3 regions of the Clostridium sp. LIBA-8841 genome follow, and region 2 is predicted to be linked to each of the others. Evidence: riboswitches for the same ligand, from Rfam matches in the RefSeq annotation. Region 2 holds a riboswitch; each other region holds the start of a gene.

What was found. Region 2 has a riboswitch for cobalamin ahead of AC2A4K_RS01240 (energy-coupling factor ABC transporter permease). Riboswitches for the same ligand answer to the same signal wherever they lie in the genome.
Region 1: linked by a shared signal. The riboswitch ahead of AC2A4K_RS09075 (sirohydrochlorin cobaltochelatase) and the one ahead of AC2A4K_RS01240 (energy-coupling factor ABC transporter permease) in region 2 are both predicted to bind cobalamin.
Region 3: linked by a shared signal. The riboswitch ahead of AC2A4K_RS09755 (ECF transporter S component) and the one ahead of AC2A4K_RS01240 (energy-coupling factor ABC transporter permease) in region 2 are both predicted to bind cobalamin.

What each region holds. Positions count from the first base shown of each region.
Region 1 is NZ_CM173488.1:2,053,682-2,063,861, reverse strand. It holds gene AC2A4K_RS09090 (SH3 domain-containing protein) at 1-118, shown strand, start outside; gene AC2A4K_RS09085 (hypothetical protein) at 459-767, shown strand; gene AC2A4K_RS09080 (3D domain-containing protein) at 794-2,017, opposite strand; cobalamin riboswitch at 2,240-2,422, shown strand; gene AC2A4K_RS09075 (sirohydrochlorin cobaltochelatase) at 2,549-3,385, shown strand; gene AC2A4K_RS09070 (precorrin-8X methylmutase) at 3,386-4,015, shown strand; gene cbiD (cobalt-precorrin-5B (C(1))-methyltransferase CbiD) at 4,034-5,131, shown strand; gene cbiE (precorrin-6y C5,15-methyltransferase (decarboxylating) subunit CbiE) at 5,159-5,770, shown strand; gene cbiT (precorrin-6Y C5,15-methyltransferase (decarboxylating) subunit CbiT) at 5,790-6,383, shown strand; gene AC2A4K_RS09050 (cobalt-factor II C(20)-methyltransferase) at 6,383-7,045, shown strand; gene cobM (precorrin-4 C(11)-methyltransferase) at 7,060-7,815, shown strand; gene cbiG (cobalt-precorrin 5A hydrolase) at 7,818-8,831, shown strand; gene cobJ (precorrin-3B C(17)-methyltransferase) at 8,834-9,556, shown strand; gene AC2A4K_RS09030 (cobalt-precorrin-6A reductase) at 9,575-10,180, shown strand, end outside.
Region 2 is NZ_CM173488.1:276,571-286,750, forward strand. It holds gene nagH (hyaluronoglucosaminidase) at 1-4,520, shown strand, start outside; cobalamin riboswitch at 4,779-4,980, shown strand; gene AC2A4K_RS01240 (energy-coupling factor ABC transporter permease) at 5,268-6,011, shown strand; gene AC2A4K_RS01245 (energy-coupling factor ABC transporter substrate-binding protein) at 6,011-6,319, shown strand; gene cbiQ (cobalt ECF transporter T component CbiQ) at 6,306-7,076, shown strand; gene AC2A4K_RS01255 (ATP-binding cassette domain-containing protein) at 7,091-7,948, shown strand; gene AC2A4K_RS01260 (SemiSWEET transporter) at 8,164-8,433, opposite strand; gene AC2A4K_RS01265 (alpha-glucoside-specific PTS transporter subunit IIBC) at 8,764-10,180, shown strand, end outside.
Region 3 is NZ_CM173488.1:2,249,115-2,259,294, reverse strand. It holds gene AC2A4K_RS09770 (tRNA (cytidine(34)-2'-O)-methyltransferase) at 1-195, shown strand, start outside; gene AC2A4K_RS09765 (DegV family protein) at 210-1,049, shown strand; gene AC2A4K_RS09760 (BMP family lipoprotein) at 1,153-2,220, shown strand; cobalamin riboswitch at 2,279-2,450, shown strand; gene AC2A4K_RS09755 (ECF transporter S component) at 2,862-3,371, shown strand; gene AC2A4K_RS09750 (hypothetical protein) at 3,358-4,131, shown strand; gene rpoN (RNA polymerase factor sigma-54) at 4,331-5,716, shown strand; gene AC2A4K_RS09740 (sugar-binding transcriptional regulator) at 5,944-6,978, shown strand; gene gap (type I glyceraldehyde-3-phosphate dehydrogenase) at 7,070-8,071, shown strand; gene AC2A4K_RS09730 (phosphoglycerate kinase) at 8,183-9,376, shown strand; gene tpiA (triose-phosphate isomerase) at 9,616-10,180, shown strand, end outside.

The sequences.
Region 1 (10,180 bases), 1.8 Mb from region 2:
GCATCAATATGCAACAACTACATGGTATGCATCAGAGATAGCTGATATTATGAATAGTTATGAAGATTTATATTTAAATAATAACTTTACATTTGATGTACCTGTATTTTCAAATTAGAGGTAATAGAAGTCTAAATTTAATTGTTATTTAGAATTTAATCGTAGTAAATAAAGGGAGTTTTTATACTCCTTTTATTTTAGCTAATTTTAGCGTAAGAGAGAAAATAAATGAATAATTATGTGTTGAGAAGACGAGTAAGTACAATAATTGTAATTGGGTTTATATTATTGATAATAATATTCGTATTAAATAAAAACATATTTTTTTAAAAGACTATGCCTTTAGGTTAGTTAATAAAGTTAATGAAAAATATTAAAACGCTTAAATCGATAAAGTAATAATTACTACTTCTGTTAAGTAAAATAATAAGGAAAGTATGTTTAGGAGAATGAAAACTTTGGAGATTTTAGATTGGAAGTTTATTTTCATAATAATAACATTTGCTTTAATAGGAGTAGTATGTTTATTTAAAAAATCGAAAATTGGATTGACTGCAGCTTCAGTAGGAATTATAGGAAGTTTAATTTTGTGGGGATTTTTTAAGATAAGTATAAAATTTAAAAATTTTCTAACAGGGGTTGGATTAAGTTTTAAGGATATATTAAACTTTTTTATTGCAATTATTACGGCTATAGTAGCCTTTACAGCAATTTTTTTATTATTGAAAATTTTTAATGATTTTGGTGGAAGATTAAAAAAAAGATAAGGCAAAAATGTCTTATCTTTTTTATTTTACCATTCACCAGGATAGGCAACTATGTGTAATGTAACTTGACGTCTTCCCCAAGATTTACATTCATCATTAGAGTTCATATAAAGGTCTATTATGTTTCCTTTAATAACTCCTCCTGTATCTGATGCTATGGCATAGCCATATCCAGGGATGTACACTTTTGAACCTAATGGAATTACATTAGGGTCTACTGCTATTGTACTTATTCCACCTGGATCTCTTACTGGTTTAAGTCCCATGGCAGTTAATGTTCCTCCAGTATATGCGGTAGCTTCAACGGAAAGTGTTTTCTTATAGTTACCATCACTAGGTTGGTTAGAAGTATTATTGTTGTTATTATTATTATTTGAATTAGCTGGAGAGTTGTTACTAATACTTTTAGCTGCTTCTTCAGCTTTTATGGATTCAATTTTGTTTTTGGCAGCTTGTACAGAATTATTAGCTGTATCCCTTACTGAATCGATGTTAAGTTGTGGGATTAATTGATTCAATGTGCTTATTGCATTTTCAAGCTCATTGACTGATGAAGATGAATTTATAACAGAAACAGAATGAGAAATTAAAGACATTTCATTTTCTTTAATTATTCCTAAAACAGCTTCTTTTTGATTGTTTAATTCATCAATTTTCTTTTGTTCTTCAACTTTTTTACTATCTAGGGTTTTAAGAGATTCCTCAGTTGAACTTTTTAATTCTTTTAATTCAGCCTTATCTCTTTCTAATTTTTTTATATCCTGATCAAGAGAATCTTTTTGAGAATCTAGATCATTTATAAGATTTTTATCTAAGGCTGTAACCCTTGCCAAAGCATCTATTCTTGTTATTAAATCTGATAAGTTTTCAGATTTAATAAGAAAAACTAGTGGGTTCATTGAATCTTTGCTTTTATACATAGCACGCATTCTTTTACCTAAAACAGATTGCTTTTGATCTATTTCGGTTTTTAAAGTACTTACTTTACTTTCCGTTTCTTTTAAGTTTTCCTCAGTATCTTTCATCTTAGTTTGATTATCTGCTAATTTAGCATTTAATTCTTCAATTTCATTGTTAAGTTTTGATACTTGAGAATTAAGAGACATAACCTCATTATCTAATTGTTCATATTTTACTTTATTTTCTTGTATATTTGATTTCTTATCACTTATTGTATCAGCAAAAACTACTTGAGTCGTTGAAATACTTATAGTTATTGCTATTAATGCTGATAAAATTCTTTTTTGCATAAAGTACACTCCTTTTAGTTAAACTGTCCACAACTTAAGTGTATTTCATCCTGTATTACTGAATTATAACATAAAAGTCAAATGTAACACAAATTTAACCTTTATCCCATTTAAATATGTTAAGAAAAAATTAACAATTTAATTATACTATAAATCTGAAAAAATAAGAAATTTGTCTTATGTTGAAATAATTAAAATTATATATTATAATTAAGAAAAAAATAATATTTTATATTTTTAGGTTTAATTTTACTAATTAAAAGGGAAAGTGGTTAAAATCCACTACAGCCCCCGCTACTGTAATAGGATACAAGTTTCTAATTGCTCACTGATTTTTTTAAATTGGGAAGGGAGAAATGAGGATAAGCCTTAAGTCAGGATACCTGCCTAAAAATTATGAACTAAGCTTCGGAGGGAAGATGTAGTATTTATTGATTCCTATATTTATATTGGAAAATAATTACTTTTTATTAAAGCATCTGGTTCTTTGTAACACAGATGCTTTTTATTTTAATTTTTTAGAGGTGAAACATGAAAAAAGCTATATTAGTTGTAAGTTTTGGAACAAGTCATTTAGATGCCTTAAATAATTCTATAAAAAAAATAGAAGATTCAATAAAAGAAAGTTTTGAAGAGTATGATGTTTTTAGAAGTTTTACATCACATATGATAGTAAGAAAGCTTAAAGAAAAATATGATATGAATATACTGTTTCCAGAAGATGCTTTAAAAAAGTTAGAGGAAGAAGGATATGAAGAAGTTGTGGTGCAACCACTTCATATTATGCCAGGTGAAGAATTTGACTATATAAAGCATATGGTGAAGAATTATGAAAATCATTTTAAAAAGATAGAAACTGGTAGACCAATATTTTATTATGAAGGTTTTGGTGATGGACCAAATGACTATTCTGCCTTTGTTGATAGTATGAAAGAAGTAATAGAAGAGAATAGACCGTGTATATTAGTTGGTCATGGAAGCGCACATCCTTCCAATGCTGTTTATGGATGTCTTCAATCAGTTTTAGATAGAGACTATGAAGATATTTTTGTTGGAACTGTAGAGGGATATCCTAATTTTTCAGATGTTTTAAAAAGAGTTAAAAAGAAAAATTTAGATAATGTGACTATTATTCCTTTAATGGTTGTAGCAGGAGACCATGCTAAAAATGATATGGCTTCAGAAGATGAGGATTCATGGAAGAGTAGACTTGAAAGTGAAGGAATTAAAACTGATGTTATTTTAAAAGGATTAGGGGAAAGAGAAGAGTTTAGAAAACTTTACATAGAACGTGTTAAAGATGTTATAGATGGTACATATAAAGGTTTAGGAGAAACTAAAAAAAGACATAGAAAGGTGAAGAGATAAATGGATTATATGAAAAGTCCTATGGGCATAGAAAAAAGAAGCTTTGAAATAATAGGTTCTGAAATGAAAAATCATAACTTTTCAGAAGAGGAGTTAGAAATAGTAAAAAGAGTTATACATACTACAGCAGACTTTGAGTATGAGGATTTAATTGAAATAAGTGAAGGAGCTATAGAAGCTGGAGTTTCTGCTTTAAAATCTGGAGCTAAAATATATACTGATACAACAATGGCCTTATCAGGTATGAATAAAAGAGCTTTAAAGGAATTAAATTCATCAGTTGAATGCTATGTTGGTTTAGATGAGGTGTTTAAATTAGCAAAAGAAAAACAGATAACTCGTTCAATGGCAGGTGTTGAACTTGCGGCAAAGGAAAATGTAGATATATTTGTTTTTGGAAATGCTCCAACAGCTTTGTTTAAACTTAGAGAACTTATTAAGGAAGGAAAGGCAAAACCAAAACTTATAGTAGCTGTTCCAGTTGGGTTCGTAGGTGCTAGTGAGAGTAAAGAGGATTTAGATGAACTAGGTATTCCTTATATAAGAGTTAAGGGAAGAAAAGGTGGTAGTACAGTAGCAGCAGCCATAATAAATGCATTGCTTTATATGAATTATAAAAGAGAAATGTAATAAAAGAAGGTATATTAAATGTTTGAAATGTATGTAGAAAGCGGTGGAAAAAAACTTAGATGTGGGTATACCACAGGATCTTGTGCAGCGGCGGCAGCTAAGGCGGCCACATATATGCTTTTTCATAAAAAGGATATAGGAGTTATAGAGATAGATACTCCTAAAAACATAAAGCTTAGTTTAGAAATACAAGATATACAAGTAGAAAAAAACTCCGTTTCATGTTCCATAATAAAAGATGGTGGAGATGACATAGATGCTACCTCAGGAATAGCTATATTTGCAAAGGCAGAGGAAATTTCAGAAGGATTTGAGCTTTGTGGAGGAGAAGGTGTTGGAAGAGTTACTAAGGATGGGCTCTTTGTAGAAAAAGGACAGCCAGCTATAAATCCAGTACCTAGGGAAATGATTAAGAAGGAAGTATTAAGTGTATTACCTGAAAATAAAGGAGTAAAAATAACAATTTTCGTTCCAAGAGGAAGGGAGATTGCTAAGAAAACCTTTAACCCTAGATTGGGTATAGTTGATGGAATATCAATACTAGGCACAACAGGAATTGTGTATCCAATGTCTGAAGATGCTTTAAAGGAATCTATTAGAATTGAAATAAGGCAAAAAGCAGTGTCTAATAATGAACTTGTATTTGTCTTTGGTAATATGGGAGAAAGGTTTCTAAGGGAAAGAGGATATAAAAAGGATAATATAGTTATCATATCTAACTATGTAGGATTTTCCATAGAGTGTGCCTTAGCTCAAGGAATAAAGGATTTAACCATAATAGGTCATATAGGAAAACTAAGTAAAATTGCATTTGGCTGTTTTAATACACATAGTAGAGTTTCAGACGTAAGATTAGAAGTTATAGCTTTAGAGTTAACTTTAATGGGATATGACTTAGAACTAGTTAAAAAGGTTTTAGAAGAAAAGACAAGTGAAGGTGCTGTAAGACTTCTTGGAGATGATTTCCCAATGTTATATGAGAGAATTGGAGAAAAAGTATTAAAGAGATTAGATATTTACTCTTACGGTGAGGCAAATTTTAATATTCTTATGTATTATGGATCAAAGGAAATGAAATTATTATATGAATCTAAAAATTCAAACTTGTTTGATTAAACTTAAATTAGAAGGGAATGAAGGCTATTGGTTAAGATACTAGGGTTAGGACCAGGCCATAAAGACTATATAATTCCTAAGGTTATTAAGGAACTAGAAAAAAGTGATTATATAGTAGGTTTTGAAAGAGCAATTTCAAGCTTAAAGTTTTTAAATAATTTAAGAGATGAAAAGTTTAAAAAGGTCAAAACTTTAAGTGAATTAATAGCTTTTTTAAATGAAAATGAAGAGAATGATATTTCAATTGTTGCATCAGGAGACCCTACCTTTTATGGTATTACAAATTACATAGAAAAAAATTATTATGGAGAGATTTCTATTATTCCAGGAATAAGTTCTTTTCAGTATTTAACATGCAAAGTAAATAAATCTTGGAATAATGCATTTGTAGGAAGTATGCATGGAAGAGAAGAAAATTTTATAGAAGTTGTCAAAAAAAACAAACTTTCTATATGGTTAACTGATAAAAAGAATACTCCAAATGAACTAAGTAAAATGTTAATAGAAAATTCTATAGAATGTACGATATATGTTGGAGAAAATCTTTCTTATGAAAATGAAAATATAACAATTGGAAATCCAAGAGAAATTTGCGAAAAGGATTATGGAGATTTATCTGTAATAATAATTGAAAGATAAATTTTCCTTTGGAGGATATATGAAGTTTATAAAAGATTCAGAGTTTATAAGAGGAAAATGTCCTATGACAAAAGAGGATATTAGAATCCTTACTATTAGTAAATTAGAGTTAAATACAAATTCTAATTTTTTAGATATAGGAAGTGGAACTGGTAGTATTACTATTCAGGCCTCTAAATTTATAGAAAATGGAAAAGTATTTTCTATAGAAAGAGATGAAGAGGCTATAAGGGTAACTAAAGAGAATTTAAAAAAGTTTAACTGTAATAATGTTACTTTATTAGAGGGTGATGCTATAGAACATATGGAATCACTTTCAAACCAAATTAAGAAAGAAAAAATTTCAAAATTTGATTCTATATTTATAGGAGGCTCTGGTGGGGGACTTGAAAAAATTATAAATATATCAAATGAAATTCTTAAAGAACAGGGAGTTTTAGTTTTAAACTTCATAACTTTAAATAATGCATATAATGCTATAGAAATCTTAAAAAAATTAGAATATAAAACAGAGATTTCTTTAGTAAACATAAGTAAAAATAGAGAAAATACATACATGATGATTAGCAATAATCCAATTTTTATTGTTAAAGCGTTTAAGGAGGAAATTTAATGGCAATATTATATGGAATAGGTGTAGGACCTGGAGATAGTGAATTATTAACAGTAAAAGCGGTAAAGGCAATTGAAAATAGTGATGTTATAGTAGCACCAAGTGCAGAGGAAGGTGGAGATAGTATAGCATTAACTGCTGCTGAAGAATATATAAAAGAAGGAACAGAAATAGCTATTAAACATTTTCCAATGGGAAAGAAGAATAGAGATTTAAAAGTTAAAGAGGCTTATGACTTTATTTTAGAAAAACTTAAAGAAGGAAAAAACGTAAGTTTCTTAACTATAGGTGATCCTTATGTTTATAGTACATATATACATTTATTAAATTATGTAGAGGATAATGGTTTCCATGTAAAAACTATTCCGGGAATAACATCTTTCTGTGCTGCAGCTAGTATAGTTGACAGAACATTAGTTGTAGGTAATGAACCTTTACTTGTTCTTCCAGCAGCTAGAGTAAAGGATATAAAAGATGAGAAGTTTGTTGTAATAATGAAAGTTTACAAAAAAGAAGAAGAAGTTATAGATGTTTTAGAAGAAAAAGGATTTGACTATGTGCTAGTTAGTAGAGCAGGTAGAGAAGGAGAAAAAATCTTAAGAACTAGAGAAGAAATTGTAAATCATAGAGATTATATGTCTTTAATATTAGCAAGTAAATAAAAGGAGGAATAAGAATGCTTTATTTTATAGGGGCAGGACCAGGAGCTGTTGACTTAATAACTGTTAGAGGAAGAAATCTTTTAGAAAAAGCAGATGTTGTAATATATGCAGGATCTTTAGTAAGCAAAGAACATTTAGATGTTTGCAAAGAGGGAGTTAAAATATATAACTCAGCTTCAATGACTTTAGAAGAGGTAGTTGAGGTTATAAAAGAAAATGATGGTGAAGATAAGGTCATAGTAAGACTTCACACTGGTGATCCATCAATATACGGAGCTATTAAGGAACAAATGGATGAATTAGACAAGTTTAATATAGAATATGAGGTTGTACCAGGTGTAAGTTCATTTACAGCTGCAGCTTCTGCTATAAAAAAGGAATTTACACTTCCATCAGTAACTCAAACTGTTATATTAACTAGGGTTGAAGGAAGAACTCCAGTGCCAGAAAAAGAAGATTTAGAAAAATTAGCTTCAATAGGAGCTTCTATGGCATTATTTCTTTCTATATCAATGATTGACAAGGTAGTTGAAAAATTAAAAAGAGGATATGGAAGAGAGGATGTTCCAATAGCTGTAATTTCAAGAGCAACATGGGATGATCAAGAAGTGATTATTGGAACATTAGATAATATATCAGAAAAAGTAAAAGAAGCTGGTATAAATAAATGTGCTCAAATATTAGTTGGAGATTTCATTGACTGTGATTATGAGAAAAGTCTTCTTTATGATAAACACTTTACTCATATGTTCAGAAAAGGAATTGATTAAATATGATTGGAATAATAAGTGTTACTGAAAAAGGTGACTTTATAGGAGATAAGCTTATAAAGTTTTTTGAAGAAAATAATATTAATTTCAAAATGGTTTGCAAAAGCAAATGTGAAGATTTTTCTTTAAAAGAAGCAACTAAGGAAATGTTTGAAACTTGTAAAAATATTATTTTTATAAGTTCAACAGGGATTGCAGTGAGAGCTATAACTCCTTTTATAGTAAAAAAGGATAAGGATCCTGGAATTGTTATGGTTGATGTAAATAATAGGTTTACCATAAGTTTAGCTGGAGGGCATATTGGTGGTGCAAATGAATTAACTTTAGAGATAAGTAAAATATTAAATAATATTCCAGTTATAACTACGGCCACAGATAATCAAAATAAAGTTGCGCCAGATATGGTAGCTAAAAGTAATAATCTTATTATAGAAGATTTAAAGAAGGCAAAAGAGATTGCTTCTAGATTAGTAAATAATAAAAAAGTTTATTTTATGGATGATAATGATTTAATTAAATTACCTTTAGGCTATGAAAGTACATATTCATTAAAAGATAATACACTTTGGATAACTAACAAAGAAAAAAATGAGGATGAAAATCTTAAGGGAGTTTTAAGGTTGATAAGAAAAAATATATTACTTGGAGTAGGATGTAGAAAAGGTGTTCCATCTGAAGAGTTAATAGATTTTGTGCTTTCTTCACTAAAAAATTTAAATATTGATAAGAGAGCCGTTTTAAAAATAGGATCAATAGATTTAAAAAAAGAAGAAAAGGCTATTTTAGATTTAAGTGAATTTTTAAATTGTCCTTTTGAAACATTTTCTAGAGAAGAGATTAGACATGTTCAAGATGAATTTGAAGGTAGTGATTTTGTAGAAAAATCTGTTGGAGTTAGAGCTGTATCAGAGCCGGCAGTTGTTTTAATGAATGGAAATATTATAGTAAATAAACTAAAGAAAAATGGAATGACATTAACTATTGGAGAGCTTAAGCTAAAGCATAAGGAGGAATAAGAATGGGAAAATTATATGTAATTGGAATTGGGCCAGGTGGATTAGATGAAATGACTTTAAGAGCTGTTAAAGCTATTGAAGAATGTGAAATAATAGTTGGTTACACTAAATATATAGAAATGGTTAAGGATTTAATTAAAGATAAGGAAATCTTCAAAACTGGTATGCGTGGAGAAGAGGAAAGATGTAGAGAAGCATTAGAGCTTAGTAGGGATAAAAAGGTCGCTTTAATAAGTACTGGAGATTCAGGAATTTATGGCATGGCTGGACTTATATTAGAAATGAGAAAAGATGAGAATGTTGAAATAATACCTGGTATTACAGCATCAAGTGCTGCAGGATCAGTTTTAGGAGCTCCTTTAATGCATGATAATTGCAATATAAGTTTAAGTGATTTAATGACTCCTTATGAAGAGATAAAAAAGAGAGTACGTTTAGCTGCAGAAGGAGATTTCGTAATTTCTCTTTATAATCCAAAGAGTAAGGGAAGACCTCACTATTTAAAAGAGTGTGTTGATATAATTAAGGAATTTAGAGAAGAAACAACACCTATAGCAGTTGTTAGAAATGCTTTAAGAGAAGGAGAAAGTAAAGAAATATTTACTTTAAAAGATTTTAATGATGAAGTAGTTGATATGTTTTCAATTGTAATCATAGGAAACTCAAAAAGTTACATTAAAGATGGATATTTTATAACTCCAAGAGGATATAAAATAAAAAAATAAGGCTAATGGGGTGAGAAAGTGATTGCACTTATATTAGGTACTTCTGAAGGAAGAGAGTTTTTACAAAAGCTTAAGGGGCTAGAGGATAAGATAGTTATATCTACAGCAACTGAATATGGAGGAGAACTTTTAAAAGAATTTAAAGTAGCCTTTATGAATACTAAACCCTTAGATGAAGAGGGACTTATTAATTTTGCTAAAGAGTTCAACTTAAAAGGGATTGTAGATGCTTCTCATCCCTATGCAAAAAATGTAAGTGAAAACACAATAAAGGTATGTAAAACTTTAAATATAGAATACATAAGATATGAAAGAAATGGCGTATTAAAAGATTTAGATGATCCTAATATTATTAGAATAAGCGGATTGGACAAGTTAAAAGAATTAGATTCTAGTATTGATGGTCCAATTTTAAATACTACAGGAAGTAATGGAATAAAGCAAATATTAGAATCATCCCTTAAGAATAGAATTATTCACAGGGTATTACCTTCAAAAAAGGTTATGAATGATCTTATAGATTTAGGAGTTAAGATAGAAGATATAATTGCCATAAAAGGTCCTATTGGATATGAACTTAATAAAGCTTTTATAGATGAATATAAAGCTAAAGCTCTTTTAACT
Region 2 (10,180 bases):
ATGAAGAAAGCTTTTTTGATGAGAAAATGGATTCACATATAGTAAGTGTTGATGATGGAGTAATTAGTGTAATTGGGGAAGATCCAGACAGTGCTTTCTATGGAGTTACTACTTTAAAACACGTATTTAATCAAATAGAAGACGATAAAATGATTCAAAATTTCAGAGCAGATGACTATGCAGAAGTTGCTCATAGAGGTTTTATAGAAGGTTATTATGGAAACCCTTGGTCAAATGAGGATAGAGCAGAGCTTATGAAGTTTGGAGGAGATTATAAGTTAAACCAATATGTGTTTGCTCCTAAAGATGATCCTTATCATAACAGTAAATGGAGAGAATTATATCCAGAAGAAAAGTTATCAGAAATTAAAAAGTTAGCTCAGGTTGGTAATGAAACTAAAAATAGATATGTATATGCTTTACACCCATTTATGAGTAATCCAGTTAGATTTGATACAGAGGAAAACTATCAAACTGACTTAGGAGTAATAAAGGAAAAATTTACTCAGCTTTTAGAAAACGATGTTAGACAATTTGCTATATTGGCTGATGATGCTGCAGCACCAGCTCAAGGAGCTAGTATGTATGTTAAACTTCTTACGGATTTAACAAGATGGTTAGAAGAGCAACAGGCTGATTATCCAGATTTAAAAACTGATTTAATGTTCTGTCCTTCAGATTATTATGGTAATGGAAGTTCAACTCAATTAAAGGAATTAAATAAGGCTGAAGATAATGTAAGTATTGTTATGACTGGAGGTAAAATTTGGGGAGAAGTAGATGAGAACTTTGCAAATAACTTCATGAATAACATAGCTACAGAGGGGAACCCTGGAAGAGCACCTTTCTTCTGGATTAACTGGCCTTGTTCAGATAACTCAAAGCAACACTTAATAATGGGAGGAAATGATACATTCTTACACCCAGGCGTTGACCCAAGTAAGATTGATGGTATAGTTTTAAATCCAATGCAACAGGCAGAGGCTAATAAATCAGCTTTATTTGCAGTAGCAGATTATGCTTGGAATATATGGGACAATAAAGATGAGGCAGATCAAAATTGGCATGATTCATTTAAGTATATGGACCATGGAACTGCTGAGGAGACAAACTCTTCACTGGCTTTAAGAGAAATTAGTAAGCACATGATAAATCAAAATATGGATGGAAGAGTTAAGCCACTACAAGAGTCTGTTGAGTTAGCACCTAAACTAGAGGCATTCAAAGAAAAATATGATAGTGGATTAAGTATTAAAGAAGAGGCATTAGATTTAATAGAAGAGTTTACAAACCTTCAAAAGGCTGCAGATTACTATAAGAATAATCCGGGTAATGAGAGAACAAGAGATCAAATAATACATTGGTTAAATTGTTGGGAAGATACTATGGATGCAGCTATTGGATATTTAAAATCAGCAATTGCAGTAGAAGATGGTGATGATGAGGCTGCTTGGGTTAATTATTCAGAAGCTCAGACTGCCTTTGAAAAATCAAAAACATATGGGTTCCATTATGTAGACCATACTGAATATGCAGAGGTTGGAGTTCAACATATTGTTCCATTTATAAAGCATATGGGACAGAACCTATCAGCTGTTATAGGCTCAATTGTTGATCCAAATAAGATAATAGCAACTTATATAAGTAATAGACAGGATGCACCAGCAGGAAATCCAGATAATATTTTTGATAATAATGCTAGTACAGAAATAGTATATAAGAATCCGAACAGAGTAGATGTTGGAACTTATGTAGGGGTTAAGTATAGTAATCCTATAACTTTAAATAATGTTGAGTTCTTAATGGGAGCTAATTCAAACCCAAATGATACAATGCAAAAAGCTAAAATTCAATACACTATTGATGGAAAAGAGTGGATTGATTTAGAAGAGGGTGTTGAATATACAATGCCTAAAGCTGTAAAGGTAGAAAACCTAGACTTAAAAGTTAGAGGAGTTCGTTTAATAGCTACAGAGGCAAGAAGTAATACTTGGTTAGGTATTAGAGATATTAACGTAAATAAAAAAGAAGATTCAGACTCAGGTGTAGAGTTTAATCCAAGTCTCATAAGAAGTGAATCTTGGAAAGTCTATGAGGGAAATGAATCAAGTCTTTTAGATGGTGATGATAATACTGGTGTTTGGTATAAAACAGCTAATGGAGATACATCTTTAGCAGGAGAGTTTATAGGTCTAGATTTAGGAAAAGAACTTAAGCTTGATGGAATCAGATTCGTAATAGGAAAAAATGGTGGAGGAAGTGCCGATAAGTGGAATAAGTTTAAACTTGAATATTCACTAGACAATGAAAATTGGACAACTATTAAGGAGTATAATAAGACTGGTGCTCCAGCTGGTAAGGATGTCATAGAAGAATCCTTTGAAGCTCCTATTTCAGCTAGATATGTAAGACTTACTAATATGGAAAACATCAATAAGTGGCTTACTTTCTCAGAGTTCGGAATAAAGAGTGAAGAATTAGAAAGTACAGGAAACAGAGAGAATGTTTATACCAATACAGAGCTAGATTTATTATCTTTAGCTAAGGAAGATGTAACTAAGTTAATGCCAGTAGATAATATAAGCTTAAATTCAGGGGAATATATTGGTGTTAAATTAGATCGTATTAAGGATTTAAGTAATATTAACCTTGAGGTTTCAAATGATACAGGCTTAAAACTTCAAAGCTCTATGAATGGTGTTGAATGGACAGAGATAACAGATACTAACACTTTAGAGGATGGAAGATATGTAAGATTAATAAATACAGGAAATGAAACTGCTAGCTTTAATTTAACTAAATTTGAGGTTAATTCAACTGAGGTTTATGAGCCATCATTAGTTGAGGCTTATGTTGGTGATACTGGAGCTAAAAAAGCTGTAGATGGAGACTTGAAAACTAGCGTTAAGTTTAATGGAGCTCCTAAATTTGGCGATACTATAGTTTATGATTTAGGACAAGAAATCCAAGTAGACAATTTAAAATATGTTGTATTAGATACTGAAGTTGACCACGTAAGAGATGGTAAAATTCAATTATCTTTAGACGGTGAAACTTGGACAGATGCTATTACTATTGGGGATGGAATAGAAAATGGTGTAGATGACATATATGCTAAACCATTAGAAAATGGTTATAAGCATGGAAATCAATCTGGTGGAATTATTCCAATAGATAGTGCATATGTTGAAGGATCTAATTTAAATCAAAAAGCTAGATATGTAAGAATATTATTTACTGCTCCATACAAACATCGTTGGACTGTTATAAACGAGCTTATGATAAATAATGGGGAGTATATTCCTACAGTAAATGACCCAACTTATGTTTCAAATCCAATTGAAGAAAGAGGATTTACTCCAAATAATTTAAGAGATGGAGATTTAACTAGCTCATATAAACCTAATACTAATAATGGAGAGATAACTGAAGGTAGCATAACTTATCGTCTATCAGAAAAAACTGATGTTAGAAAGGTTACTATAGTTCAAGATGGAAGCTCAATTTCAAATGCTAAGGTTATGGCTAGAGTTGGTGATGGAAGCGAATCTGTAACTGATGAGTGGGTTCAATTAGGCACATTAGGTAATAGCTTAAATGAATTTATAAATCGTGATTATAGTAACATTTATGAAATAAAGATTGAGTGGACAGATGTGGCACCAAATATTTATGAAATAATAACTTTAAATCAAGAGTTTGAATTCCCAGTTAATGATGCATTAAAAGTGAAGTATGATGAGCTTATTGATTTAAGTGGAGATGAATATACTTTAAGCAGTTATGAAGCCTTAAAAGAAGCTTTAGACAATGCAAAAGTTATTTTAGATAATTCTAATTCTTCTCAAAAGAAAATAGATAAGGCTTTAGATAATTTAAATAAGGCAGAAGAAGGGTTAGTTCTTAGAGCAACTGATTTTGAAGCCTTTGATGAAGTATTAGCTTTAGGAAATTCTTTAGTAGAAGATGAGTATACAGCAGAGTCTTGGGCTGTATTCAGTGAAAAACTAGCCCTTGCTAATGAAGCTAATGAAAATAGAGCAGATTATACTCAAGAGCAAATAAATCAAATAGTATCTGATTTAGATGCTTCAATAAAAGCTTTAGTTAAAGAGACTCCAGAAGTTGATAAAGCAGATTTAGAAGCTTTAATTAACCAAGGTAAAGCTTTAGTAGAAGAGGCTGTAGAAGGTTTTGAAGTTGGTGAATATCATAAAGGGGCTAAAGATACTTTAGTAAGTGAAATAAATAAGGCTGAAGAGATATTCAATAATGAAGAAGTCACTCAAGAAGAAATCAATTCAGCTAAAGAAGCTTTAAATAATGCAATAGAAAGATTCAACTCTTTAATAATTGAGGAAAGTACAGGAGACTTCAATAGTAATGGAAAGATTGACATAGGTGACTTAGCAATAGTTTCTAAAAACTATGGAAGTGAGAATGCTTCTTTTGATTTAAACAAAGATGGAGTCGTTGATGAATATGAAATAAGCTTCATAAATCATAGAATATTAAATTAAGGTAATTTATTAGAATAAAATTAAATTTTTAAGTTTAAGGGACTATGAAGATATATTAAACTAATTTTGTAATATTAATCATTAAAAAGATTAATATTGAGATTAGAGTAATGTATCGTCAAAGATAGTCCCTTTTTATTTTTATATCCTTTTTATATTAAGTTAAAAAGCTTATTGTTTAGCTTTAATAATGATTTATTAAATATAGTTTAATTGTAAATCAATTCTAGATAATATATAATGTTAATAGAATGTAAAATTAAATATTTAAAAATAGGTTAAATAGTTATTTAAGTAAATTTATTTATTAAAAGGGAAGTTGGGTTTGAATCCCACGCGGTCCCGCCGCTGTAATAGAGGAGCTTTTTGTATTGTAAGCCACTGAAACATAAGATTTTGGGAAGGTTACAAAAGGTGCTGATACTTGAGCCAGAAGACCTGCCTGTTTTTAAAACATCAGATCCTACGGGAAATAGGAGGTGTTGTGCTTTGGTAAGTTATATTTTTTTAGAATTTTTATAACCTCTTGACTCAATGTCTAGAGGTTTTTATTTTTAGGATTAAAGTTAGCTTAGAGTCAACCTAAATTTAAGCAAAATGCATTTGATTTTAATTTGGACAATCTCAGAGGGAAAATAGGAAAGACTAACAGATTTAAAAGAGACTTTAAGACCTAAGAAATAAAGAAAATCTATTTTATGAAGTGGATATACAAAATAAAAATATAATTTAAGGAGTAGAATTATTATGTCAAAAAAGAATCAAGTATTTATAGGATTTTTGTTAATGTTCTTATTAATACCAAAAAGTGTTTCAGCTATGCATATTATGGAGGGATTTTTGCAACCCAAATGGTGTATAGCATGGGGTGTTATAACAATACCTTTTGTGGTTTTAGGTGTATTTTCTATTAAGAAAAAAGTAGGGAATAATCCAAGATTAAAAATACTATTAGCTATGGCAGGAGCTTATGCCTTTGTTCTTTCAGCTTTGAAACTTCCATCAGTTACTGGTAGTTGTTCACACCCTACGGGGGTTGGTCTTGCGGCAATATTATTCGGACCTACAGCAGCATCAGTCTTAGGACTTATTGTTCTTTTATTCCAAGCTTTACTTTTAGCACATGGGGGACTTACAACTCTTGGAGCTAATACTTTTTCAATGGCTGTTGTTGGACCTTTAGTATCATATGGACTTTATAAATTAGTAAAAAAACTTAATGGACCAACATGGTTAGGAGTATTTTTGGCAGCTGCCCTTGGTGACTTAGCAACATACATGGTAACTTCAATTCAATTAGGACTAGCTTTCCCAGCAGAAGTTGGTGGAATTATGGCATCGGTTATGAAATTCATGGGTATATTTGCTATTACTCAAATTCCTTTAGCTATAAGTGAGGGAATATTAACAGTTATAATATTTAATACTATAGAAAATTATGCAAAAGATGATTTAATGGAACTTAACATTCTTTCAGAGGAGGTAAAATAATGAAAAATAAGAGAGCATTAACTAATGTGATATTAATTTTATTAGTTGTATTTATTACAATCATACCTTTCTTTGTGGCTAAGAATGGTGAGTTCGGTGGATCTGATGATCAAGCAGAAGAAGCAATAACACAAATAGATGAAAATTACGAGCCTTGGTTCTCACCAATATTTGAACCTGCAAGTGGAGAGATAGAAAGTCTATTATTTGCTCTTCAAGCAGCTATAGGTGCAGGAGTAATTGGGTTTGGACTAGGATATCTAAAGGGGAAAAAGAAAGTGAATGAAGAAGTAAATGATAAATATTGATAAATATGCTTATTCATCAAAACTAAAAAATATCAATCCTGCAGAAAAGATATTTTTTGCTCTAATTACTTTATGTGTTTGCTTATGGGCAAATAATTTTATTGTTTCTATGCTTGTAATAGGTCTTATGACTTTTTTAATAACTAAATTAGGAAAGACCAAAATAAATGTTTTTATTAAGTTAATGATGATACCAATAGCTTTTTTAATAATTAGCATTCTAACAATAGTTATAAATTATTCTATGAATAAGGAAAATCTTTTAATATCCTTTAGGTTCTTTAATGGATGGATCGGAGTTTCTAAAGAGGGGATTTTTCAAGGTGTTAATATGTTCCTAAAAGTAATGGGATCTTTAAGTTGCTTATATTTTATATCTTTAACTACACCAATGATAGATGTGATATCAGTATTATCAAAGCTTAAAATACCAAGCTTTTTAATAGAATTAATAAGCTTAGTATATAGGTTTATATTTATAATCTTAGAAACTTCAGAAATGATGTTTATATCTCAAAAATCTAGGTTAGGGTATAGAGACATAAGGACATCATATAAATCTTTAGGAGCTCTTGCATCAACACTGTTTATACGCTCATTTAAGAGAGCTAATGATTTATATACTGCATTAGAATCTAGAGGATATAATGGAGAGCTTAAGGTATTAGAAGAAGAAGTTCAAAGAAGAAACTATATTTATATTTTAGCTATAATTATTAATATGATTTTTATAGGAATAACTATATTTACAAAGTAGAGTAGGAGGATTTTATGGAAGACTATATATTAAAAGTAGAGGATCTTAATTATAATTATTCAGATGGAACTCATGCTCTAAAGGGTATAGATATGAATATAAAAAGAGGGGAAGTAACGGCTATATTAGGAGGAAATGGTGTAGGAAAATCAACATTATTCCAAAATCTTAATGGTATATTAAAGCCTTCTTCAGGAAGGATACTTTTTGAGAATAAACCTATTGATTATTCTAGGAAGGGAATCATGAAGCTTAGAGAATCTATAGGAATTGTTTTTCAGGACCCTGATAATCAGCTTTTTTCAGCTAGTGTGTATCAGGATGTTTCTTTCGGAGCTGTTAATATGAAGCTTCCAACTGAAGCGGTAAGAGAAAGAGTTAATAAGGCATTAAAAAGAACAGGAATAGAGCATTTAAAGGAGAAACCAACTCACTGTTTAAGCTTTGGGCAAAAGAAAAGAGTAGCAATTGCAGGAGTACTAGTTATGGAACCTAAGGTTTTAATACTAGATGAACCAACAGCTGGTTTGGATCCAATGGGTGTTTCAGAGATAATGAAGTTATTAATTGAAATGCAAAAGGAACTTGGCATAACCATAATAATAGCAACTCATGATATAGATATTGTTCCATTATACTGTGATAATGTCTTTGTAATGAAAGAGGGAAAAGTGATATTAAAGGGAAGTCCTAAGGAAGTGTTTGATCAAAAAGATACTATAAGAAAAGTAAATTTAAGATTACCGCGTATCGGACATCTCATGGAGATATTGAAAGAAAAAGATGGCTTTGTATTTGACGAATTATCATTAACTATCGGACAGGCTAGAAAGACAATAAACTCTTGGAAATTTAAATTATTTAAAGATTAGAGCAAAATTAAATATGGGAAATTAACTTAAAAAGGTTTGTATTAAAGTAAGATTTCAAAATAATCATACTTTATACAAACCTTTTATATTAATATTTAAATTGGTATAAATATTAATGTATTCTGAGCGCGTTTTAAGTGGTTAAAGAATTAATTAAAAAACTGGGTAAGTTAAATATTATATTAAAAATGCTATTTTAAACTTATTACAGTAAATTAATTGACTATATTTTCTTTAGTAACACCATCTTTATATTTAATCTTAAAGAATAATATTATTACGGCAAATATAAAAGTACAAGAATTAGCTAATATAACAGCTAAATCATTTATTATAAAGCCATGTATAATCCAAAGAAAAACACCTATTGTGAACATTGAATACATTATAAGAGATATACCTGAGGTATCTTTAGTTTTTATTACCTTTATTGCTTGAGGAATAAAGGATGCTGTTGTTAAAATTGCAGCTAATGAACCTATCATAAAATTTTCTCCTTACCTTTTAAAATTACACCATATAGTAATAATCTATAGATAAGAGCTAGTTTCGTCAATATAATATAGCTGTGAAATTTCACGGCTTTTGGGAAAAAGTTACATGATGATGAAACTAGGAACAGAGTGAGTGAATATTATTGTAAATGTTATCATTGATTGCTATTATTTAATTAACAAATCGTACAAGAAAAGTTCATTTCAATAAATAAATTATGAACTGTACTTGGACTTATAAATATAACTTAAGTATTATGGGTTTCTTAGAATATTTAAGTTAAGGGTAATAATAGGATTTATAAAATGAGGTGGTAAAGGATGATGCAAAAAATTCAACGTTTTGGAGCTGCAATGTTTACACCAGTTTTACTATTTGCTTTTGCAGGTATAACAGTAGGACTATGTATTCTATTCAAAAATCCGGACATAGTAGGACCAATTGCAAACCAAGGTACTTTATGGTATCAAATTTGGACACTTATTGAAGAAGGTGGATGGACAGTATTTAGACAACTTCCATTACTATTCGTTGTTGGTTTACCAATAGCATTAGCTAAAAAGGCTCAAGCAAGAGCATGTATGGAAGCTTTAGTTACATATTTAACTTTTAACTACTTTGTTAATTCAATGCTAACTCAATGGGGTGGATTCTTCGGAGTTGACTTCTCACAAGAGGTTGGTGGAGTAAGTGGATTAACAACCATAGCTGGTATTAAAACATTTGATACTGGTATGATAGGAGCAATCCTAATAGCTGGTATAGCTGTTTGGCTACATAATCGTTTCTTTGATACAGAATTACCAGAGTACTTAGGAATATTCAGAGGATCATCTTTCGTAGTTATGATAGGATTCTTCGTAATGATTCCAACAGCATTTATTATTTGTTTAGTATGGCCAGCAGTTCAAAATGGAATTAATTCATTACAAGGGTTCCTAGCTTCATCAGGAATAGTAGGAGTTTGGATATACACATTCCTAGAACGTATATTAATACCAACAGGATTACATCATTTTATATATGGACCATTTATATTTGGACCAGCCGTTGTAGAAGGTGGAATAGCCACTTATTGGCCTCAACATTTAGCTCAATATGCTATGTCATCTCAAAGTTTAACAGAATTATTCCCAGCTGGTGGATTTGCTTTACATGGTCATTCTAAAATATTTGGTTCTGTAGGTATAGCCTTAGCATTATATGTAACAGCTAAGCCTAATAAAAAGAAAATCGTTGCAGGTTTATTAATACCAGCCACATTAACAGCCATATTAGCTGGTATCACAGAGCCACTAGAGTTTACTTTCTTATTCGTTGCACCAATATTATTCGTTATTCACTCAATATTAGCAGCTACTTTAGCAGCTACAGAATATGCTTTTGGAGTATCAGGTAACTTTGGTGGAGGAATAATTGAATGGGCAGCTCAAAACTGGATACCTCTAGCTCATAACCATTGGCAAACATATTTAATTCAAATAGCTATAGGCTTAAGTTTCACAGCAATATACTTCTTTGTATTTAAATTCTTCATACTTAAATTAAATCTTAAGACTCCAGGTAGAGAAGATGATGATGAAGAAACTAAATTATACACTAAGGCTGATTACAAGGCTAAAAAAGGCGAAGAATCAGGAAATGAAAACAAATCAGGAAAAAGTAAAACAGCTCAAAAAGCTGAAGCGATTTTAGAAGCTTTAGGAGGAAAAGATAACATAGTAGATGTTACAAACT
Region 3 (10,180 bases), 1.9 Mb from region 2:
GTAAAGTACGAAGAAGGTGCTTTCATAATGTTTGGAAGAGAATCAGCAGGAGTTCCAGAAGAAGTTCATAATGCTCATCATGGAATAAAGGTTCCAATGATAAATACAACTACTAGAAGTTTGAATTTATCAAATACAGTAGCAATTATAGCTTATGAAGCTCTAAGACAAATTGGATTTCCAAGCATGAAATAAGGGGGAAATATATTTTGGAGAAAATAAAGATTATAACAGATAGTACCTGTGACTTATCTAAGGAGATTATAGAGAAATATGACATAGATGTAATGCCTATGCTAATAAATTTTGGTGAAGAGAGCTATTTAGATGGTGTTGAAATAAAAGTAGATGCTATGATGGAGAGAATAGAGAGAGAAGATGCTCTTCCAACTACAGCTCAAATAGTTCCAACAAGATTTATAGAGAAATATAAAAGCTACTTAGAGGATGGATACAAAGTTATATCAATACACATATCATCAAATATGAGTGGTACTTATCAATCAGCATGTTTAGCTAAAGCTGAATTAGAAAGTGATGATATAGTTGTAATAGATTCAAGAAATGTTACTGTTGGGCTTGGACTTATTATATTAAAAGCAGCTAGACTTATAGAAGAAGGAATAACTTTAGAAGATTTAGAAAAAGAAATTTTAGAATATAGGAATCATATTAAAAGTACTATAGCTTTTGAAAGTTTAGATAACTTAGTAAGAGGTGGAAGACTTTCAAAAGGAAAAGCGTTATTTGTTAATGCTTTAGGAATAAAGCTTATGCTTAATGTATTAGATGGTGAGATGAATGTTCAAGGAAAAATAAGAGGAACTAAGAAGATGACTAAGTCTATGATTGAACAGTTTAGTTCAATTCCTAAAAAACAAGGGGAGCCAATAATATTAGTTGAACTTGAAAATGAGGATATTTATTTGCCTATAAAGGAATATTTAGAAAGTAACGATATAGAATATATAAAACTTCCTTTAGGATGTTCAGTGGCTATACATTCAGGTCCTAAGGTTTGTGCATTATTCTATGTAGAGGAATATTAGAAAGAAGCTCCTAAAAAGGAGTTTCTTTTTTTATTTTAATTTACATAAATTCTCCTAATTAAAGAAATAATAATTTTGATATCAAAAAGGAGGAGTATTAGAAATGCGTTTTAAGAGGATTATTACATCTTTAGGTCTTATATTAAGTTTAACTTCTATGTTAGGATGCGGTTCGAAAAATTCATCAGCATTAAGAAAAATTGATTTTATAGAAAAAAAAGTTTATAATTTCGCTTTAGTTAAGGATGATTTTGCTAATGAAGAAAATCATTTTGCTAATTTAGCTATAGAAGGATTAAATAGAATAAAAAAGGAATATGGTGCAAAAATAGAGATTTTTGATACTAATTCTCCAGAAGATTATGAAAAGAGGCTTAGAGAGGCTGCTCAAAATAATGATTTGACTTTTGCTTCAACATTTAAGTTTTTAGAGAGTTTAAATAATGTAGCTAAGGATTATCCAGATAAAAATTTTGCTATTATTGATACAGTGTCAGAGCTTCCAAATGTAAAATCTATAAATTTTAGGAATGAACAAGGTGCCTTTTTAATGGGTATAATAGCTGGGAACATGAGTAAAACTAATAAAGTAGGATTTATAGGCGGAGTTAAAAACGAGCTTATAGATAACTTTCTAGCTGGATATCTCTCTGGATTAAAGGTTTCTAATGAGGAAGCTTATAAGAATATAAAAGAAGGAAACTTAATTCAATATGTTGGTGGTTTTATAAATAAAGAGCAGGCAAATAAAATAGCTAAGGAAATGTATAATCAAGGAGCAGATATAATATTCAATGTAGCTGGAGAAGCTGGTGTAGGTATTTATCAGGCAGCTAAAGAAACTGGAAATTACGCTATTGGTGTTGATGTTGATGCTGCCACAGTTTTCCCAGACTATGCCGATAATATTCTCTCATCTATGATAAAAAAATTAGATGATGCGGTTTATAAGACTGCAAAGGAAGTTATAAATGGTGATTTTAAAACAGGACCAAAGAATGTAATGGAAGTTGGGCTTAAGGATAATGGTATAGATGTGGCCCAATCTACAAGTAGACTAGTACCTAAAGAAGTTTTAGATAAAGTAGAGAAATATAGAGAGGGCATAATAAATGGAGAAATTAATGTTCCAAAAACATTAGATGAAGTGGAAAATTTTAATGTTAAGTAAAATTAATGTTAAAAATAATGTTGACAAAGAGTAAATAAATATGCAATCATAAGATGAAAATAAAATAAGTATATTAGGTGTTATCTAACTTAATAGGGAAAGTTAAAAACTGCAGCCCCCGCTACTGTTGATAAGGACGAAAGCAAGAAACCACTGTAACTTAAGTTATGGAAAGGATTGTTGGAGGATGATTTATTAGCCAGGAGACCTACCTAGTATAAATTGCTTATTGTTTCGGTGGGAAACAGTATATAAGTTTTAATAAAGTATGTAAATTATTTTTAACTGGTGGGGAAGGTTAACCGCACCAGTTTTTTATTTTTAATTATAAAAATAATTATTTACGAGAAAAGAATTTATGTACAAGCTTTCCTAAATAAGTTGTTTTGGAAAAGATGTATAAAAGTTTCTAAACAACTTAGTCTATTTAGCTCTAATAGTTAGTCAAATTTTAAATTTAATTTACACATAAGAAGTTAAATCTAGATTAAAGTATATTTGTGAAAAATTTGAAATTATATTTTTATTAAAAATCTTATTGGGTATAGAAATTGATTTAATATTAAAGGTGTACATGTTAAGTTAAGAGTTGCTTATGTTTAGAGAGAAAAAATAAATATTAATAGGAGGGTAAAATAATTATGAATTTTACTAAGGAAAAAAAGAATTTAAATGTAAAAAATCTATGTTTTGCAGCGATGTTAATAGCTTTAAGTGTTATATTAGCCAATTTCCCGATTTTTGCTAGTATAGCATTAGATTCTATGCCAGCCTTTGTTGGTGGTATTTTAATTTCTCCAGTAGTTGGAGGTGTTATAGGTCTTTTAGCACATTTATTTGTTGCTTTAAGAACAGGATTTCCATTTACATTACCAGTACATATTTTAATAGCGTTAGAGATGTTTCTAGTTGTTTATATAACATCAAAAATATTTAATATGGGTAAAGTAATTTTAGCAGGAATAATAGGAACTCTTTTAAATGGAATCATTTTTACTTTAATAACAGGAGCTTTTATGTATTTTGTATTAGGAGGAATGAATCCAATAGACTTCTTAAAACTTATGGGATTACCACTTACTTTAGCAAGCTTAGTTAATATAGTAATAGCATTTTTAGTAGCTAAGGGACTTAAAAATGCAAATATATAAATTTAGAGATTTAACTATAATTAAAAAAGAATCCCATAAAGAGGAAATGGTAATAGCTTGTGATAGTTGTTGTGGCATTGGAGAGAGAGAAGATGACTTTGTTAATGCTAGTAATGAGATTGTAGGATATTTTTCAGCTAGAGTTTGTCTTTTTGAGCTTATAGCATTTAAAGCTAATCCACTAGTAATAGTAAATAATTTAGGAATGACTATGAAGTGTGGTGGAGAGAGTATAATAAAAGGAATTAATAGAGCAATAAAAGAATATAATTCTGAAGGCTTTTTTGAAAATAACTTTAAATTAGAAGAATGTATAACAGGAAGTACTGAGGATAATTTTAAAACTCTTCAAACTTTTTTAGGATTAACAATAATAGGAGAAAAAAAGATAAGCACTGAGATTAGTTTTGAAAGTGAAGATGAGGTCTTCTTATTAGGAATTCCCAAAGTGGGGGAAGAAGTTTTAGATGATATAAATAATAATATAGGGGAAATTGCTGGTTTTAAGGAGTTAAAGCTCTTAGTAGAAAGTGAGTCTGTTAAGGATATAATACCTATTGGTTCAAAAGGTATTATACATGAAGCAAAGGAACTTGAAGGTAGTAATAATATAAAAATAAATCTATCATATAATGGAACTTATTTAAGAAAATCTGCAGGACCAGCAACAGCTATTTTATTTATATGTAAAAAAGACTCTTTAGAAGAATTTAAAAATAAAATAAGTGTACCAATCATTAAAATTGGTGAAATTATTTAATCTTAACCACAATAGAGAATTTTCTCTATTGTGGTTATTTTAGAATTAACATAAGTACTTTTTAATATAATATTAATATATTAAAAAGTATTAAAGATGTTATAATGTTGAAAAATGTCTTTATTTGATGGATAATTAAATAAGAAAGGTTAATAGAGAAAAGTTATGATTTAAAATTAAATAGTTTTAGGTGATATATATGTTAATGGATTTTAATTTAAATTTAACCCAAGAGCAAAAGCTTATCATGACACAGCAAATGCAACTTTCAATAAAACTTTTGCAAATGTCAACATATGATTTAAGAGAATATATAGAGAAAGAATTTTCAGAAAATCCTGTTTTAGAAGCTCAATATGAAGATAATAATGAAATAGTTAATGAACAGGATAGATTAGATTATAAAGAATTAGTGAAATATTTAGAGTCAGATAACTATGGTTCTCAAAGTTATGGTGAGTATGATCAAGAAGGAATTTCTCCTTTTACATTTATAAGTAAACCAGAATCTTTAATGGACTATCTAGAGTCTCAAATATTAGAGCTGCCAATAGATGAATATATGAGAAGTGTATGCAGCTATATGGTTGAATGTTTAGATCATAAAGGATATTTAGATATAAAAAAAGAAGAATTAATGAATGAATTACATTGTTCAGAAGTAACATTCAATAGAGCTTTAATAGTTCTCCATAATTTAGAGCCAGCAGGTATAGGAGCAAGGGACTTAAAAGAATGTCTAAAGATACAATTAGAAAGAAAAGGGGAGTATGACAAAATAGTAAAAAGTATAATAGAGAATCATTTAGATGATTTAGCAGATAACAAATATCAAGTTATTGCTAAGGATTTAGGCATAACTCCTAAAAAAGCACAAGACTATGGAGATTTAATAAAAACTTTAGAGCCAAAACCTTCAAGGGGATTTTATACTGGGGATGAAGTAAGTTTCATAATTCCTGATGCTGAAATTAGAAAGATAGATGGAGAATTTTTCATAATAATGAATGATGGAGTCTTACCTATGCTTTCAGTTAACCCTTTATATACTTCTATATTAAAAGATAGTAGTAATGATAAAGAGGCTACAGAGTATGTAAAGGAAAAAATGAGTAAGGCCATGTTTCTTATTAAAAGTATAGAGCAAAGAAAAAGTACTTTATATAAAGTTCTTGAAAAAATACTAGAAAAGCAAAAAGAGTATTTTGAAAAGGGAGATAAATATTTAAAACCTATGACTCTTAAGGAAATAGCGGAGCAATTAGAGATGCACGAATCAACTATTTCAAGAGCCATAAGAGATAAGTATATTTTAACTTCTATGGGTACAATAAAGATAAAGGATCTCTTTGTAAACTCAATAAGCAATAAAGAAACAGAAAATGGAGAAGATGATGTTACAGTTATAAACATAAAAAAAGCTTTAGAAGAAATTATTAAAGCGGAGAACAAAGCAAAGCCATTATCGGACCAAGGCATAAGTGAAATGCTAAAAGAAAAAGGAATGACTATTTCAAGAAGAACTGTAGCAAAATATAGAGAAGAATTAGGAATAAAATCATCTAGTAAGAGAAAAAGATTTTAAAATAGTATTAAATTTGATTTTATGGTAAATAAAGAAACTAAAGTGTTTGATTTGAGTGAAAAATATAGAGAGATTGGGTAATCTCTCTATATTTTTTTATATTTTCTAAAAAAATAAGAAAAAATTTTCTAAAAACCCTTTAATTTTTTCTTAATATGTTTTATAATAAACATGCGGGACATTTAAGAAGCAAGTGGGACTTTGAATGTCCAAAGGAGTTGTTAAATTTGCTAGAGATTTTAAAATTGCAAAAAATAATAGTTCCTGAAATGGTAGAACTATTAGTAAAAAGATACAATATAATCAGAACAATTTATTATAATCAGCCAATAGGCAGAAGAGCTTTGGCAAACAATTTAAATTTAGGTGAAAGAATTGTAAGAACAGAAATAGGTTTTTTAAAATCTCAAAACCTTATACAAATAAACACTCCAGGTATGTCTGTAACCCAAGAAGGAGAGTTTATGTTAGAATCCTTAAAAGGATTCATACATGAAATAAAAGGGCTATCTAATCTTGAAAAACAATTATGTGATTTGCTTAATGTTAGAGATGTAATTGTTATTCCAGGAGATTGCGGGGAAGAAGAAAGCACTATAAAAGAGCTTGGAAAAGCCGCTGCAAATTATTCTAAGAATGTCATTAAAGATGGCTATACAATTGCTGTTACTGGGGGAACCACTGTAAAAGAAGTTATAGATGAATTACCAGAAATGGCAAACCTACGTGATGTGTTAGTTGTGCCTGCAAGAGGTGGTATGGGTAAGAAGGTTGAGACGCAGTCAAATACATTAGCTGCGAATTTAGCTAAAAAGTTAAATGGAACCTATAAAATGCTTCATGTTCCTGATAATATAAGCAAGGAAGTAATGGATGCTTTAATGAAACAGGAAGACATGAAAGAACTTATACAAAATATTAAAAATGCAGATATGCTAATATATGGTATAGGCCAAGCGAAAAAAATGGCTAATAAAAGAGGCGTTCCTAAGGAAGAACTAATAAGGTTATTAGAATTAGGCGCTGTTGGAGAAGCTTTAGGATGCTACTTTAATGATAAGTCGGAAGTTGTTTATGTAATGCCAACTTTAGGAGTTACAATAAATGATCTTAGAAAAATAAAAAATCACATTGCTGTAGCTGGTGGTAAAAATAAGGCAGAAGCTATTTTAACTACTATCTATGGAAACAAAAATGCTGTTCTTGTTACAGATGAGGGAGCAGCCAATGAAATACTAAATTTTTTAAATGGAGACGAATAAAATAATATAAAATCTCTAAAAATAACTTTGGTTAAAATATTTTTTAATATTTTATATATATAAACAACATCTTTTAGGAGGTATTTACAATATGGTAAATGTAGCAATTAACGGATTTGGAAGAATAGGAAGATTAGCATTAAGATTAATGATCAACAACCCAGAGTTCAACGTTGTTGGAATTAACGACTTAACAGATGCTAAAACTTTAGCACACTTATTCAAATATGACTCAGCACAAGGAAGATTCGATGGAGAAATCGAAGTTAAAGATGGTGCTTTCGTAGTAAACGGAAAAGAAATAAAAGTTACTGCAGAAAGAGACCCTAAAAACTTACCATGGGGAGAATTAAACGTAGACATCGTTTTAGAGTGTACTGGATTCTTCGCTTCAAAAGAAAAAGCTTCAGCTCACTTAGAAGCAGGTGCTAAGAAAGTTGTTATATCAGCTCCAGCTGGAAACGACCTTCCAACAGTAGTTTACAACATAAACAACGATATATTAAAAGCTAGCGATACAGTTATATCAGGTGCTTCATGTACAACTAACTGTTTAGCTCCAATGGCTAAAGTATTAAACGATCAATTTGGATTAAAAGAAGGATTCATGACTACAATCCACGCTTACACAAACGATCAAAATACATTAGATGCTCCTCACGCTAAAGGAGATTTAAGAAGAGCTAGAGCTGCTGCTGCTTCAATCGTACCAAACTCAACTGGTGCTGCTAAAGCAATCGGATTAGTTATCCCAGAACTAGCTGGTAAATTAGACGGAAACGCTCAAAGAGTACCTGTAATAACTGGTTCATTAACTGAGTTAGTTTGTGTATTAGACAAAAACACTACAGTTGAAGAAATAAATGCTGCTATGAAAGCTGCTGCTAACGAATCATACGGATACACTGAAGATCCAATAGTATCATCAGACGTAATCGGAATAAGCTTCGGATCATTATTCGATGCAACTCAAACAAAAATCATGGAAGTTAACGGACAACAATTAGTTAAAGTTGCTTCATGGTACGACAATGAAATGTCATACACTAACCAATTAATCAGAACTTTAGGATACTTCGCTAACTTAAAGTAATCTATTAATTAGATAGTATTTTATAAAAAAGTTTTATAAGTCTGGTTTTGTAGTATAAGGCTATAAGGCCAGACTATTTTCAAATTTAAATTTATTTAAGAGGTGAATATAATGAACTTCAATAAAAAGACTATAGAAGACGTTCAAGTAAAAGGTAAAAAAGTATTAGTAAGATGCGACTTTAACGTTCCATTAAAAGATGGTGTTATAACTGATATAAATAGATTAAACGGAGCTATGCCTACTATAAAATACTTAGTTGATAATGGCGCAAAAGTAATCCTTTGCTCACATATGGGTAAACCAAAGGGAGAAGCTAAACCAGAATTCTCATTAGCACCAGTTGCTAAAAAATTAAGCGAAATGCTTGGTAAAGAAGTAGTATTTGCTGCTGACGACAACGTTGTTGGAGAAAATGCTAAAAAAGCTGTAGATGAAATGAAAGACGGAGACGTAGTTTTACTTCAAAATACAAGATACAGAAAAGAAGAAACTAAAAACGGAGAAGAGTTATCAAAAGAATTAGCTAGCCTAGCTGAAATGTTTGTTAACGATGCATTCGGAACAGCTCACAGAGCTCACTGTTCAACAGTTGGAGTAACTGAGTACTTAAAGCCAGCAGTTTGTGGATACTTAATCCAAAAAGAGCTTAAATTCTTAGGAGATGCTGTAGAAACTCCAGAAAGACCATTCGTTGCTATCTTAGGTGGAGCTAAAGTTTCAGATAAGATAAACGTTATAAACAACCTTTTAGAAAAAGTTGATACTTTAATAATCGGTGGAGGAATGGCTTACACATTCTTAAAAGCTCAAGGATATACTGTAGGAAGTTCATTAGTAGAAGAAGACAAAGTTGAATACGCTAAAGAAATGTTAGCTAAAGCTGAAGAAAAAGGTGTTAAATTATTATTACCTGTAGACCACAGAATAGCTAAAGAATTCAAAGATGTTGAAGCTGTAGTTACAGAAGATCAAAACATTCCAGAAGGATTTATGGGATTAGATATCGGACCAAAAACTGAAAAATTATATGCTGATGCAATAAAAGATGCTAAAACAGTTATCTGGAACGGACCAATGGGAGTATTTGAATTCGAAAACTTCAACAAAGGAACAATAGCTGTTGCTAAAGCTATGGCTGAAGCAGATGCTACTACTATAATAGGTGGTGGAGATTCAGCTGCTGCTGTTAACATATTAGGATTCGGAGATAAAATGTCTCACATCTCAACTGGTGGTGGAGCTTCATTAGAATTCTTAGAAGGAAAAGTATTACCAGGAATAGCTGCTTTAAACGATAAATAATATTATAAACCTTAAAGTAGTAATTAGATTGAAGTATAAAGATTGTTGTTTTATAAAAAAATAAGACTAGATTCAATGGAAGAATATCTTTCATTGAATCTTAGCCTTGTTTTACTAAAAGCTAAGAAAATATTAGGATTATTATTTAATATTTTCAGAGTTTTTAGATGAATAATGTATGATGGATTAACCTACCATATATTATTTAATATTTAAAATATTAATAGAGGTGAATATAGATGAGAACTCCAATAATCGCAGGAAACTGGAAAATGCACTATACAATAGACGAGGCTGTTAAATTAGTTGAAGAATTAAAGCCATTAGTTAAAGATGCTAAATGTGAAGTTGTAGTTTGCCCAACTTTCGTTTGTTTAGACGCAGTTAAAAAGGCTGTTGAAGGAACAAACATAAAAGTAGGTGCTCAAAACATGCACTTTGAAGAAAAAGGAGCATTCACTGGAGAAATCGCTCCAAGAATGTTAGAAGCTATGAACATAGATTACGTTGTAATTGGACATAGTGAAAGAAGAGAATACTTCAACGAAACAGACGAAACTTGTAATAAAAAAGTTAAAGCTGCTTTCGCTCATAACTTAGTTCCAATCCTTTGTTGTGGAGAAACTTTAGAGCAAAGAGAAAACGGAACTACTAACGATGTTATAAAAGCTCAAATCACTGCTGATTTAGAAGGATTAACTAAAGAGCAAGCTGAGAAAGTTGTTATAGCTTACGAACCAATCTGGGCTATAGGAACAGGAAAAACTGCTACTTCAGATCAAGCTAATGAAACAATAGCTGCTA